2 regions of the Bradyrhizobium canariense genome follow, and region 2 is predicted to be linked to the other one. Evidence: riboswitches for the same ligand, from Rfam matches in the RefSeq annotation. Region 2 holds a riboswitch; the other holds the start of a gene.
The links. Region 2 has a riboswitch for glycine ahead of BLV09_RS21540 (D-amino acid dehydrogenase). Riboswitches for the same ligand answer to the same signal wherever they lie in the genome.
Positions count from the first base shown of each region.

Region 1: it holds a riboswitch for glycine, as region 2 does, so the genes downstream of both, gcvT (glycine cleavage system aminomethyltransferase GcvT) here and BLV09_RS21540 (D-amino acid dehydrogenase) in region 2, are expected to answer to the same signal.

Region 1 is NZ_LT629750.1:323,253-330,415, forward strand. It holds gene BLV09_RS01490 (hypothetical protein) at 1-332, shown strand, start outside; gene gcvP (aminomethyl-transferring glycine dehydrogenase) at 461-3,349, opposite strand; gene gcvH (glycine cleavage system protein GcvH) at 3,532-3,897, opposite strand; gene gcvT (glycine cleavage system aminomethyltransferase GcvT) at 3,924-5,072, opposite strand; glycine riboswitch at 5,214-5,304, opposite strand; gene alaS (alanine--tRNA ligase) at 5,508-7,163, shown strand, end outside.
Region 2 is NZ_LT629750.1:4,523,211-4,530,373, reverse strand. It holds gene npdG (NADPH-dependent F420 reductase) at 1-252, shown strand, start outside; gene cofE (coenzyme F420-0:L-glutamate ligase) at 270-1,028, shown strand; gene cofD (2-phospho-L-lactate transferase) at 1,025-2,005, shown strand; gene BLV09_RS21545 (hypothetical protein) at 2,008-2,298, shown strand; glycine riboswitch at 2,835-2,934, shown strand; gene BLV09_RS21540 (D-amino acid dehydrogenase) at 3,089-4,330, shown strand; gene BLV09_RS21535 (FadR/GntR family transcriptional regulator) at 4,807-5,640, opposite strand; gene accB (acetyl-CoA carboxylase biotin carboxyl carrier protein) at 5,685-6,170, shown strand; gene BLV09_RS21525 (acetyl-CoA carboxylase biotin carboxylase subunit) at 6,167-7,163, shown strand, end outside.

The DNA of each region.
Region 1 (7,163 bases), 3.6 Mb from region 2:
TTTTTCCAGGCCATCAGAAGCGCAACGAGCGGCGTGTGTTCGGCTATTGGGAGGTCGGCTCCCTGCTGGATGATTTGGCGCGCTGTCCGGCGCCCGCGGTGTCGGATCTGGATGAGGGGCCGTTCACGTTGGAGATGCACGACGATCGCGATCGTCACGAACGCTACAAGCGAAGCAGATTGTCGCTCACTGAACTTGGCAAAGCGGTCGTTGCGAAGGCCGACGATTTCAGCCGGCATAACCCGATCCATCGCTGGTGGGGCGGCACCGAATTAACCAACGATCGGCTGTGGCGGTGGGATAAGCCGAACAGCGCTTTGATCGCACCTTGAGATGGATGCAAATTCGCACGGGCCGTCATTGCCGAGATTGACCCGGCAATCCGTCCCCTGCGGTCGAGTCATTTCGGATGGATGCCCGGGTCAAGCCCGGGCATGACGAGGTAGCGGTTTGGCGGCCATCACTCCGCCGCCTGCGCGTACGCCTCAACCGGCGGACAGGAGCAGACGAGGTTGCGATCGCCATAGACATTGTCGACCCGTCCGACCGGACACCAGTATTTGTCGGTGCGCGAGGTGCCCGCCGGGAAACAGCCCTCGGCGCGGCTATAGGCGCGCGACCAGGCGTCGTCGGCGATGTCGTGCACGGTATGCGGCGCGTGGCGCAGCGGTGAGGCCTCGACCTTCCAGCGCCCCTGCTCGATCTCGGCAATCTCGCGACGAATCGCGATCATGGCGTCACAGAAACGATCCAGCTCCGCTTTCGATTCGGATTCAGTCGGTTCGATCATCAGCGTGCCCGGCACCGGAAAACTCATGGTCGGCGCGTGGAAGCCATAATCGATCAGCCGCTTGGCGATGTCGTCGACCGTGACGCCACTCGAATTCTTCAGCGGCCGCGGGTCGACGATGCATTCATGCGCCACGCGTCCCCGCGCATTGCGATACAACACCGGAAAATGTGCATCGAGTTTAGTCGCGATGTAATTGGCGTTGAGGATCGCGATCTCGGTGGCGCGCGTCAGGCCGTCGCCTGACATCATCAGGATGTAGATGTAGGAAATCGTCAGGATCGACGCCGAACCGAACGGCGCCGCCGACACCGGCCCGACCGCGTGCGGCGTGGCGCCCTCGGTTGCGGGATGGCAATTCGCTGGATGACCTGGCAGGAAGGGCGCAAGATGCGCTTTGACGCCGATCGGTCCCATGCCCGGGCCGCCGCCGCCATGCGGGATGCAGAAGGTCTTGTGCAGATTGAGATGGCTGACATCGGCGCCGTAATCGCCGGGCCGCGACAGCCCGACCTGCGCATTCATGTTGGCGCCGTCGAGATAGACCTGGCCGCCATGGCTGTGCACGATGTCGCAGATCTCGCGAATATGCTCCTCGAACACGCCATGGGTCGAGGGATAGGTGATCATCACGGCGGCGAGATTTTTCGAATGCTGCTCGACCTTGGCGCGCAGATCATTGACATCGACGTCGCCGCGCTTGTCGCAGGCGACCACCACGACCGTCATGCCGACCATGCTTGCGGACGCCGGATTGGTGCCGTGCGCCGATGAAGGAATCAGGCAGACGTTGCGATGCGGTTCGCCGCGCGCGGCGTGGTAGCCGCGGATCGCGAGCAGGCCGGCATATTCGCCCTGCGCGCCGGAATTCGGCTGCAGCGAGATCGCGTCATAGCCGGTGATATCGCACAGCCATTGCTCCAGCCGCGCAAACAATGCGTGATAGCCCGCAGCCTGCGCGCGCGGCGCGAACGGATGCAGATTGCCGAATTCCGGCCAGGTCAGCGGGATCATCTCGGAGGTGGCGTTGAGCTTCATGGTGCAGGAGCCGAGCGGAATCATCGCGCGGTCGAGCGCGAGATCGCGATCGCTGAGCTTGCGCATGTAGCGCAACAGCTCGGTCTCGGAGCGGTGCGCGTGGAATACCGGATGGGTGAGGAAGGCGCTGGCGCGTTTCAGCTCGGCTGGCAGCGCCTCGCGCGCGCTGGCCTCGATATCGGCGTAGGCCAACGCGCCGCCGAACGCGCGCCACACCGCCTCGACGGTAGCCGGTGTCGTGGTTTCGTCCAGCGCGATGCCGAGCGTGCCTTCACCAATCCTTAAATTGAGCTTTTCAGCAAAGGCGCGGGCAACGATTTCGTCGCGACGACCGCCGACGTCCACCGTCACGGTATCGAAGAAGGCTTCCGATTTCAGCGCAAAGCCGAGCTTGCGCAATCCGGCCGCCAGCACCGCTGTGCGGCGATGCACCCTGCGGGCGATCTCGGTCAGTCCCTCGGGGCCGTGATAGACCGCGTACATCGAGGCGATCACGGCGAGCAGCACCTGCGCGGTGCAGATGTTCGAGGTCGCTTTTTCGCGGCGGATATGCTGCTCGCGGGTCTGCAGCGCAAGGCGATAGGCCGGCTCGCCGCGTGAATCCACGGACAAACCGACGATGCGGCCGGGCAGGGAGCGCTTGAGCGCATCGCGCACCGCCATATAGGCCGCGTGCGGGCCGCCATAGCCCATCGGCACGCCGAAGCGTTGCGCCGATCCGATCGCGATATCGGCGCCGAGTTCGCCGGGTGAGGCCAATAGCGTCAACGCCAAAAGATCGGCCGCGACGATCGCCAGCGCGCCTTTCGCATGCAGCGACGCGATCGCAGGCTTGAGATCACGCACCGCGCCCGAAGTATCCGGATATTGCAGCAGGCCGCCGAACACGTCCGCGCGCTCGAGATCAACAGCGGGATCGCCAACGATCAGATTCCAGCCCAGTGGTTCGGCGCGGGTGCGCAGCACCGCCAGCGTCTGCGGATGCACTTCCGCATCGACGAAGAACGATTTGGTCTTGGCCTGCGCCGCGCGTTCCGCCAGCGCCATGGCTTCCGCCGCCGCCGTCGCCTCGTCGAGCAGCGAAGCGTTGGCGACATCAAGGCCCGCAAGGTCGCAGATCATGGTCTGGAAGTTGAACAAAGCTTCCAGCCGGCCCTGGCTGATCTCGGGCTGATACGGCGTATAGGCCGTATACCAGGCCGGATTTTCCAGGATGTTGCGCTGGATCACCGCCGGCAGGATTGTGCCGGAATAGCCTTGGCCGATCAGCGAGGTGAAGACCTGGTTCTGCGATGCCAGCTCGCGCATATGCGCCAGCGCTTCGGTCTCGCTCAGTGCCAGCCCTAGATCGAGCGGCGTCTTCTGCCGGATCGAGGAGGGCAGCGTCTCCGCCATCAGCGCATCCAGGCTTTTGGCGCCGACGGTTTCCAGCATCGCCGCGATGTCGCGCGGCGAGGGGCCGATGTGACGCCGCGCGAAATTGGTGGCGGCTTCGTTGGTCGGTTTGAACGGCGCGTTCATGGCTATCACCTTTTATTCGTATTCGTCATGCCCCGCACCAGCACCAGCCGTCATACCCCGCGAATGCGGGGTATCCAGTACGCCGTGACGCCAGCGATTGAATCGAGACGTCTCGGCGTACTGGATCGTCCGCTTTCGCGGACGATGACACTGAGTTTGATGTCGTTTCTCTGTTCATCATCTCACGCGGTATGCTTGGCGTAGGCGGCCTCATCCATCAGGCCGTCGAGTTCTTTCTTGTCTGCGATCTTCAACTTGAAAAACCACGCCTTGCCGCCGGCGTCGGAATTGACCAACGCGGGCTCGGCGGCCAGGACATCATTCACTGCGACCACTTCGCCCGAGATCGGCGCGTAGACATCGGAGGCGGCCTTCACCGATTCGACCACGGCTGCGGCTTCGGCCTTCTTCAGGCTTCGGCCGACTTTCGGCAGTTCGACGAACACGACGTCGCCGAGCTGCGACTGCGCATAGTCCGTGACGCCGATAGTGGCGACGTCGCCCTCGATCTGGAGCCATTCGTGGTCTGATGTGAACAGCGTCGTCATGAAAACCTCTTCAGCGTTTGCAAGCTTCAACGTTTATAAGTGTTGGGAACGAACGGCATCGGCGACACCTGCATCGGCAGCCGCTGGCCGCGGACTTCGGCAAAGACTGAAGATCCCGTGGTGGCGTGCGACGACGGCAGGTAGCCCATCGCCACCGGCGCATTGAGGCTGGGGCCAAAACCGCCTGAAGTGACCACGCCGATCTGTTCGGATGAGGTGCCATCCGCAAACAGCGCCGCACCCTCGCGCACCGGCGCGCGGCCCTCCGGCCTCAACCCGACGCGGCGGCGCGGGGCGCCTCTCTCAAACTGGGCGAGAATTGTCTCGGCGCCGAGGAATCCGCCGGCGCGCGCGCCGCCAGTGCGGCGGCTCTTTTGAATGGACCATTCCAGCGCGCCCTCGACCGGTGTCGTCGCGGTATCGAGGTCGTGGCCATAGAGGCAAAGCCCGGCCTCGAGCCGCAGGCTGTCGCGCGCGCCAAGCCCGATCGGCAGCACGTCACCGTCAGCCAGCAGCGCCTTGGCAAGCGCCTCGGCGTGGTCCGCCGGGACCGAAATCTCAAAGCCGTCCTCGCCGGTATAGCCGGAGCGTGAGACGAAGCAGTCGATGCCATCGACACGCTGGGGTCCGGAGTCCATGAACCGCAGGGCGGAGGCCTCTGCACAAAACTTCGCCAGCTCCGAACAGGCCTTCGGCCCTTGCAGCGCGATCAGCGCCCGATCGGGCAGCGGCTCGATCACGCAGACATCGGACAAATTGGCGCGCAGATGCGCCTCGTCCTCGGCCTTGCAGGCGGCATTGACGACCAGAAACAGGTGGTCGCCGAAATTCGCCACCATCAGATCGTCGAGGATGCCGCCGTTTTGATTGGTGAATTGCGCATAGCGCTGCCGGCCGGGTGCGACCGCCACGATGTCCTGCGGCACCAGCCGTTCCAGCGCCAGGGCGGCGTCCTCGACCCGGCCGGATTTGGGGCGGAGCGCGATCTGGCCCATATGGGAGACGTCGAACAGGCCGGCGGCGCTGCGGGTATGCAGATGTTCCCGCAGCACGCCGGGCGAATATTGCACCGGCATGTCATAGCCGGCGAACGGCACCATCTTGCCGCCCAGGGCCACATGCAGGGCGTGCAGCGGGGTACGTTTCAGCGGAGTTTGGTCTTCGCGCGCAAGCATCACTGGGCCCTCGCGGTTTTTGCCAGGACGATCCCTCGCAAAAACCTACAGAAAGCCCCATCTGTCGCTGTGCCTGAGAGTATTATCCCGTCGGCGGACACGTCAGGGACAAGACCCTTCGGCGTCTCTTTCCAGATGCTAGCAAGTCACGCGGTCCGTTTGCCTGAGAGTTTCCGGGGCGGTTGCTCCTTCGGCGTCGGCATTCAAGCCGATCTCTCCCGACGTGACTGTCTCGTACAGATAGGAAGAAAACACGGCGACCCCAACCCTGTCAACGCAGCCGCAGCATCTATCAACCAGCTTTGGTGTATTGCGGCAAGCCTATGATCCGGCTGCACAGTTTCTGGACACCGCGATCCCCCTTGTCTAAAAGCGTTGCGACATAATGTTTAGCTGTTTGCGGCGGGTTCCCGGCAGTTTTGCGATTGGATGAACATGAGCGGCGTTAACGAGATCAGGTCGACATTTCTGAACTTCTTTGCCCGGAACGGCCACGAGATCGTGCCGTCGTCGCCGCTGGTGCCGCGCAACGACCCGACCTTGATGTTCACCAATGCCGGCATGGTGCAATTCAAGAACGTCTTCACCGGCGTCGAGAAGCGCCCGTATCAGCGCGCCACCACCTCGCAGAAATGCGTCCGCGCCGGCGGCAAGCATAACGACCTCGACAATGTCGGCTATACCGCGCGGCATCACACCTTTTTCGAGATGCTCGGCAATTTCTCGTTCGGCGATTACTTCAAGGATCGCGCGATCGAGCTGGCCTGGAACCTCGTGACCAAAGAGTTCGGCCTGCCAAAGGACAAGCTCACCGCGACCGTCTATATCGACGACGACGAGGCCTTCAATCTCTGGAAGAAGATCGCGGGCCTTCCGGAGTCGCGGATCATCCGGATCGATGGCGCCGACAATTTCTGGCAGATGGGCGATACCGGCCCCTGCGGTCCCTGTTCGGAGATCTTCTACGATCACGGCGACAAGATTTGGGGCGGACCGCCGGGCTCGCTCGAGCAGGATGGTGACCGCTTCATCGAGATCTGGAATCTCGTGTTCATGCAGTTCGAGCAGCTCGAGGGCGGCATCCGCAACCCCTTGCCGAAGCCCTCGATCGATACCGGCGCGGGCCTGGAGCGCGTCGCGGCTGTGCTGCAAGGCAAGCACGACAATTACGACATCGATCTTTTCGTAGCCCTGATCCGCGCCATTTCCGAATTGACCGGCGCTGATCCGCAAGGGCCGCAGAAGGCGTCGCTGCGCGTCATCGCCGACCATCTGCGGGCGTCGTCGTTCCTGATCGCCGATGGCGTGCTGCCCTCGAACGAAGGCCGCGGCTATGTGCTGCGCCGGATCATGCGCCGCGCCATGCGCCATGCGCAGTTGCTCGGCGCGCGCGAGCCGCTGATGCATCGTCTGGTGTGGGCGCTGGTGCGCGAGATGGGCCAAGCCTATCCCGAACTGGTGCGCGCCGAAAACCTGATCGAGGAAACGCTGCGGCTGGAAGAGACACGCTTCCGCAAGACGCTGGAGCGTGGCCTGTTGATCCTCGACGAGAAGAGCAGCTCGCTTAAGAAGGGCGACATGTTCGACGGCGATACGGCGTTCACGCTGTACGACACCTACGGCTTTCCGCTTGATCTTACCCAGGACGCGCTGAAGTCGCGCGGCATCGGCGTCGATGTTGCCTCCTTCACCGATGCGATGGACCGGCAGCGCGAAAAGGCGCGCGCGGCCTGGTCAGGCTCCGGCGACACCGCGACCGAGAACGTCTGGTTTCCGCTGCGCGAGAAGCTCGGCGCTACCGAATTTTTAGGCTACGAGACCGAAACCGCCGAAGGCGTGGTCGGGGCGCTGGTGAAAGACGGCAAGGAGGTCGACAGCCTCAAGGCTGGCGAGTCCGGCGCCATCGTGTTGAACCAGACGCCGTTTTATGCGGAGTCCGGCGGGCAGGTCGGCGACACCGGCATGATGAGCGGTGACGGCGTGCGGATTCGGATCACCGAGACCCAGAAGAAGGCCGGCGATCTCTTCGTGCATCTCGGCACCGTGGAGCAGGGCACGCTGAAGCCCGGTGCGGCGCTGCAGCTCGAGGTC
Region 2 (7,163 bases):
CAAAACGTCTCCGCACATAAGCTGAAGCATCTCGACACACACATTGAATGTGACGTGCTCGTCGCCAGCGATGACAAGGACGCCCGACAGATCGGCATTCAACTGGCGGCCGATGCGGGCTTGCGCGGTATCGATGCGGGTGCGCTTGCCAACTCGGTGGTGGCTGAAAGCCTGACATCGGCATTAATCTGGATTAACCGGACCTACAAGGTGCCCGATGCCGGCATCCGGATTACGGGACTTCCAATCTGATCTAGTGAAAGAGATTGATGGCGCAAGGTCTGTTACTACAGCCATTACAGGGTGTGCCGCTGGTCAAGGTGGGTGACGACCTGGTCGATCTCACCTTGTCCGCGCTCCGCGTCTCGCAATTGAAGCTCGAGGCGAACGATATTCTGGTCTACGCACAAAAGATCGTATCCAAGGCGGAAGGCCGCAGTGTCGACCTGAGGAATGTGACCCCGTCTCCCCGAGCGATCGAACTTGCTGCCGTGACTCGAAAGGATGTACGGCTTGTCGAGTTGATCCTGTCCGAGTCGGCGGCGGTCGTTCGCGCGAGGCCTGGCGTCCTTATTGTCGAACATCGGCTGGGCATGATTCTGGCGAATGCCGGCATCGATAGGTCGAACGTCGACGGCGCGGATTGCGCCCTGCTGTTGCCGCTCGATCCAGATCGCTCGTCGCAGCTCATGTGCGATGCGTTCAGGAGGCAAGCCGGCGTGGAAATCGGAGTGCTCGTTATCGATAGCATCGGCCGCGCCTGGCGTAACGGCACGATCGGCACGACCATCGGCGCCAGCGGCACGCCGACTCTGCTCGACTTGCGCGGGAGGCCCGACCTCTACGGCCGGCTACTCGAGACGACGGAGGTTGGATGGGCCGACGAACTGGCGGCCGCGGCATCGCTGGTTATGGGACAGGCTGGTGAGGGATTTCCGGTCGTGCTGGCGCGTGGGCTGGCTGTGCCGTCACAGCGTGGTACCGCGCGTGGTTTGCTGCGTCCAATAGAAAAGGATTTGTTTCGTTGAATGCAAGTTCGGGTAAGGTGATCGCCCTCGCGGGTGGCGTCGGTGGCGCGAAGCTTGCCGACGGTCTTGCGCAGGTGTTGCGCGAGAAGCTGACCGTGGTCGTCAACACCGGCGATGATTTTGAACATCTCGGCCTGCGCATCTCGCCCGATCTTGACACGGTGATGTATACCTTGGCCGGACTGGCGAATCCGATCCAGGGATGGGGTCTGCAGGGCGAGAGTTGGGCGTTCATGGAGCAGGTTGCCCGGCTTGGCGGTCCCGAATGGTTTCGTCTCGGCGATCGCGATCTCGCGACCCACGCCATCAGAACCAGCCGCCTGAATGGGGGCGCGACGCTGACGGCGGTGACCGCCGAACTGTGTCGGTCCCTTGGTATCGTCGCGCGGATACTGCCGATGTCCGATGAGCCGGTTAGGACCGTTATTCGCAGTGGGGACGATCTGTTTTCGTTCCAGGATTATTTTGTGCGCTTGCGCTGTGAGGTGCCGGTCTCGGAGATATCTTACGAAGGCTCAACATCGGCAAGATTCAACCGCGAGCTTGTCGGGATCGGTGCGGCGGATCGACCGGCAGCCGTTATTTTTTGTCCATCCAATCCTTACCTTAGCATCGATCCGATTCTTGCCATTCCCGGCGTCCGCGATTGGCTGCGGGCGCTGCAGGTACCAGTGGTGGCTGTGTCGCCGATCGTCGGCGGCACCGCGATCAAAGGGCCTGCCGCGAAGATTATGCTGGAACTCGGCGGACCGGTTTCGGTGACGACTATCGCGGAACACTATCGTGGATTGATCTCGGGAATTGTCATCGACGAGATCGACGCGCAACTTCAGGATCAGATTGAAGCGACCGGCGCTGCCGTGCGAGTGGCGCCGACAATCATGCGCTCTACCGCGGACCGCGTTTCCCTTGCGGAAACCTGCCTTGCTTTTGCGGACGACCTCGGGCGACGGCTCTTGTCAAGGTCAGGGAACTGATTGTGTTGTTGATCCTGATCCCATGCAAGAATCAAGATGCAATCAAGTGGAAGAAACCGCTCGGGTTCTATCTCGCGCGCGGCCTTGGCCATCAGTTCTGGCGACGTGACAATATCCAGATCGTGCCGGTGGTGAAGACAGGCGGCGACGAGATCATGGGCATCACGCTGGATCTTCAGGGCCTGGAGTTCGCGCTCCTTGTCGGTGACCACGATGTCACGGGCACCGGGCTCGATAAGGCTCCTTTACAGGCCTGGCGCCCTTGTTTTCCGCATGGGAGAGACTGCACATAAGGCGAATGGGGACCCGGCGACGGTGATTTTCCGATCCTTGTGGAGACACTCTTTCAGCTCCAAACGTAGAGAATCTTACCGCCGAGCAGTTGCTCACTTCGGACTTCTCTTCGATGTTCAGCACTGACTCTCCTGCCGCAGAGCAGCATCTTGCAAGGCTCGGCTGCCTGGTCGCACGACGAACTCGTGGGAGAGCCGCTGACACCCGCGGAGCAATCGGCACTCGACGATCTAAAGAATGAAGTGGTGGATGGCGCTGCCACTTGGCTCTTCCGAAGTCCGGCGTCTAGTTGAAGGAGCTGTGTTCCTGTATCTGCAGAAACGCCGTGGCACGCCTGCGTCTCGTCTCACCGAGCTGAAACCTGAGACCCGCGGGGCCATCATCGACGCTCTTGAGGAGAGTATTGACGTGCGCGCTGTCTCGAGAGGTAGTAAGCCAGCGCCTGCCATCTTAAGCCAACGGAATAAGAAGAGCGAGTGCGCAGGCTTAAGTGTCTTGCGTCCTGCAAGAACATCTGCGATACAAAATCGTCCGACCAGACGATGAGGGAGAGATCGGCGTTGGCTAGGCCAGCGTCGGCGCCGAAGGAGCAACCCCCCGGGAAACTCTCAGGCACAAAGGACCGCATCGTTGGACAATCTGGAGAGTGACGCTTCGAGCGTCCACCGAAGGGGAAGTCTGAAGCTCTGAGGAGCGGCGGATCAAGCTCTCAGGTACCGAGACAGATGGGGATAGCCGGTTCGAACGACTTTCGAACCATGTCTTCACTCTGGTCGAAAGAAAACTTCAGTGCCGCACATCGCTGTAATCGGCGCCGGTATCACCGGTGCAACGACTGCTTATGCTCTTCGTGAAAAGGGTTACGAAGTCACCGTATTTGATCGACATCGTTATGCGGCGATGGAGACATCCTATGCCAATGGTGGCCAGCTTTCCGCCAGTAATGCTGAGGTTTGGAATAGCTGGTCGACCGTAATGAAGGGCATGGGATGGCTATTCCAGAACGATGCACCGTTATCGCTTAATCTGACCCCGAGCTGGCACAAGTATTCTTGGCTCGCTGAATTCGCCGCCAACATTCCCAACTACCGAACAAATACGATCGCAACAACTCGCCTCGCCATTGCGGCCCGGCAGCATCTGCTGGCGATGGCGGAGAAAGCTGAGATAAACTTCGATCTCGAACGGCGTGGTATCCTTCACATCTATTATGATGCCGACGATTTCCGTCGCGCGATGGAAGCAAACAAGCTGCTCGAGGAAGGAGGTTTAGTCCGCACCGCCGTCTCGGTTGAGGAAATTCGCTCCATCGAGCCGGCACTAGAAGGTAAATATTTCGGCGGGTTTTTTACACCGTCGGATTTCACCGGAGATATCCATAAATTTACGCGTGGATTGATGGATTATTGTCGGCGAAAAGATGTTCAGTTCGTAAGTGATGCCGAGGTTTCGGATATACTTTCGTCCGATCATGGCATCGATATCAATTGGACTCCGGCTTCGACGCAGTCGGATAGTCACGTTGCCAAAGCTCACTTTGATGCAGTTGTGATCTGCGCGGGCGTTGCAAGCAGGCATTTGGCGGCCAAACTTGGGGACCGAGTCAACGTTTATCCGGTAAAGGGCTACTCAATTACGGTTGAACTTGAGGACGTGGAAAATCAGAACGCCGCGCCCTGGGTGAGCTTACTCGATGAAAAAGCCAAGATTGTTGCGAGCCGCCTTGGACCCAATCGATTTCGGGTCGCGGGTACGGCAGAATTTAGTGGTGCAAATCGCGACATTCGCGCCGATCGAGTTCAGCCTCTGGTCGATTGGACCAGGCGATTGTTTCCGGAGCTGAATACAAGCCGAGTCGTGCCCTGGTGCGGCCTCAGGCCGATGATGCCGGATATGATGCCGAGGGTCGGACCTGGCAAGAGGCCAGGGGTCTTCTACAATACCGGTCACGGCCACCTAGGCTGGACGCTTTCAGCTGCAACCGCAGGGATCGTTGCCGATCAAGTGGCGATGGGCAGGTCGTCAAGTTAGTCCGTAGGCGAATCGATAATCACCGCGATCATTTCCTGCTCGGTTGCGCGCAGATTATTATCGGCTTCCCTGCACACGGTCTAGCGATGCTCGGAAGAGCGCGCTCAGCAAAGGTGCGCAAGAAGCCTTGCTGCACGCGTTATATTATTCGGTAATAGAGACGACTTCACTGTCCGGCTCGTCGGGCACAAGGACGACCGTGCGCACTCTCTAATCGAATACCCGCCGACCAGCAGCTTTCCAAGCACGTCAATTTCTCGAGGGGGGTCATCTTGCCTGCGGCCAGCTGCTTTCCGGCAGTGACGACAAAGGTTAGGGATGGGCACCGGCGAAGTTCGAGTTACTTAGCCGCGTCTTGTGGGCGCGCCATAGCGACCATCCGCGGGTACTTCGAAAGCAGCAGCACGCCTGGACCCGCCACTGAAGGGCTGGCTTGCGGCGCGAAAGAGCATCCATGATCTGGCTACGTAATTTGCCTAGCTATTGAGTAGATAGGTGCGAACGTCTTCGATGTGCTTGCGCGCAAGCCGCTCGGCCGTCGCCGGATTTCGTCTTACAATCGCCTCGACGAGGTCGGCATGTTGCCGGTAGGCAGTCGCTCTTCGGTCGGCGGTGCCCCGGCCATCGATTGCCATCGCGGTACGGTAAAGGTCGGACCAGAAGACCTGTTCGCGCGTTGCATTGACCGCATCGAACAGGTGCAGCAGAAGATTGCTATGCGCGGCTTCAGCAATAACTCTGTGTAGCGTCGAGTCCCAGCGAAAATAGTTCGAAGAATTCGGAGCTCGTTCCATCTTCTGAAAACAATGCTGAAGTCTGGAAATATCGTCGGCCGTGGCTCGTAATGCGGCGAACGATGCGCACTGCGGCTCAATGGCTAAGCGCGCTTCGAACACCTCTGCCGGATTGGATCGCTTGCTGATTAATGCCATTTCATCGCGAGATTGTGGTGCCCGGCCGCCAACGAACGTCCCCTGTCCGACGTGCCGCCATATCCGGCCCTCGGCCTCTAGCTTGGCCAGAATGTCGCGCAGCAAACCGCGACTGATGCCTAATTTGCCGGCAAGCTCTCGTTCCGGCGGTAGCCGTGAATTCACCGGATAAATTCCGCCATCCAGAAGGCGCCGTACTGCCGCGAGTCCTGACACGAGTTTTGCTGACACTGCATCCTCCATCGAACCAATTGTCGCGTTGGTACGCACTTTCAAAACAACATCTTTCTTCTCAAACAAAGGCTTAGTTACAGTCGTCACCATCCGTTGACCGAAAAGCCCAAATTGGCTCATTTTTGTGCCGTTGGCAAACGTCAATTCAAAGCACGTTATCGGCAAGGATACGCAGTGTGACACGCAGCATGGATCAAGACGACGTCGTCACCATCATCGAGTTGTTCAATCGTTCGGTATGCCGCGAGCTCCGGTTTCGAGACGGTGAGGTCCAACTGGCGCTTCGTAAGGCGATCAAGATAGACGACAAGCAGCCAACCGTTCGAACGAGCCTCCCATCCGGGCTCGCGCCGATCGGAACCGCCTCGGCAGCGCCTTTGGCACCTCCGACGACCTCTCCGGTGTCTCGCGCGCCAAGCGTACCCGGAACGGAAATCAAATCCCCCATGCTCGGCATTTTTTATCGGTCTCCATCGCCTGACGCGCCTCCCTTTGTTGAGGTGGGCCAAAAGATCGAGGCGGGCGCGACCTTGTGCATCATCGAAGTTATGAAAGTCATGAATACCGTTCGAGCCGAACGCTCTGGAAGGATCTCTGCAGTGTATCCAGAGAACGCGACGATGGTGGAGTTCAATGAAACGATCATGGTCATCAAAGAGGATGCCTCGGAGTGAAGCGCGTTCTCATAGCCAATCGTGGAGAAATTGCCGTTCGGATCGCGCGGTCCGCTCTCGCATCCGGCCTGGAGGTCGTCTCGATATTTTCCGAGGCCGACCGGGGAATGCTTCACACCCGGATGTCACACAAAGCGATTTGTATTGGGCCATCGGCATCGGCAAAAAGCTATTTAAACGCATCGGCTATTATTACGGCTGCGATTGCGCAAGGGTGCGACGCGATTCATCCAGGCTACGGGTTTTTGTCGGAAAATGCGGCCTTCGCGTCGGCCTGTGAGGAAAACGGCATCACATTTATTGGACCAGCCGCCGAAACAATCGTCGCGATGGGCGACAAGGTGAACGCCCGCAAGGCCGCGGCCAGTCTAGGAATAGCTACCGTTCCGGGAACGATCGAGCCGCTAGCGGATGTCCGCGATGCAACCTTCGAAGCGAAAGCGATCGGCTTTCCGTTGTTGCTCAAGGCTGCGGCTGGTGGTGGCGGGCGAGGCATGCGGGTAGTGAGAGAAGAGCGGGAATTGGCGGAAGCATTTTCCCGTGCATCCGCCGAGGCGCTTTCTGCATTCGGCGATGGCCGTATGTACATGGAACGCTACCTTGAAGACATCCGCCATATCGAAGTGCAAATTCTGGCCGATGCCCACGGCAATGTCCGGGCACTCGGCGAGCGTGACTGTACGATCCAGAGACGGCATCAAAAGCTTCTTGAAGAAGCGCCGTCTTATGAACTCGACAGTGCGATACGTCGTGAAATATCCGATGCGGCCGTCGCTTTGGCGCGTGCAATCAACTATCGCAACGCGGGCACCATCGAATTCGTCTTCGATCGCCCGAGCCGACGATTCTACTTTATCGAAATGAATACCCGAATCCAGGTCGAACACCCTGTCACCGAGATGATTATGGGCGTCGACATCGTCGAAGAGCAATTGCGCATAGCGTCAGGTATGCCGATCGACGGAATGCCAAATACGACCGCGAAGGGGCATG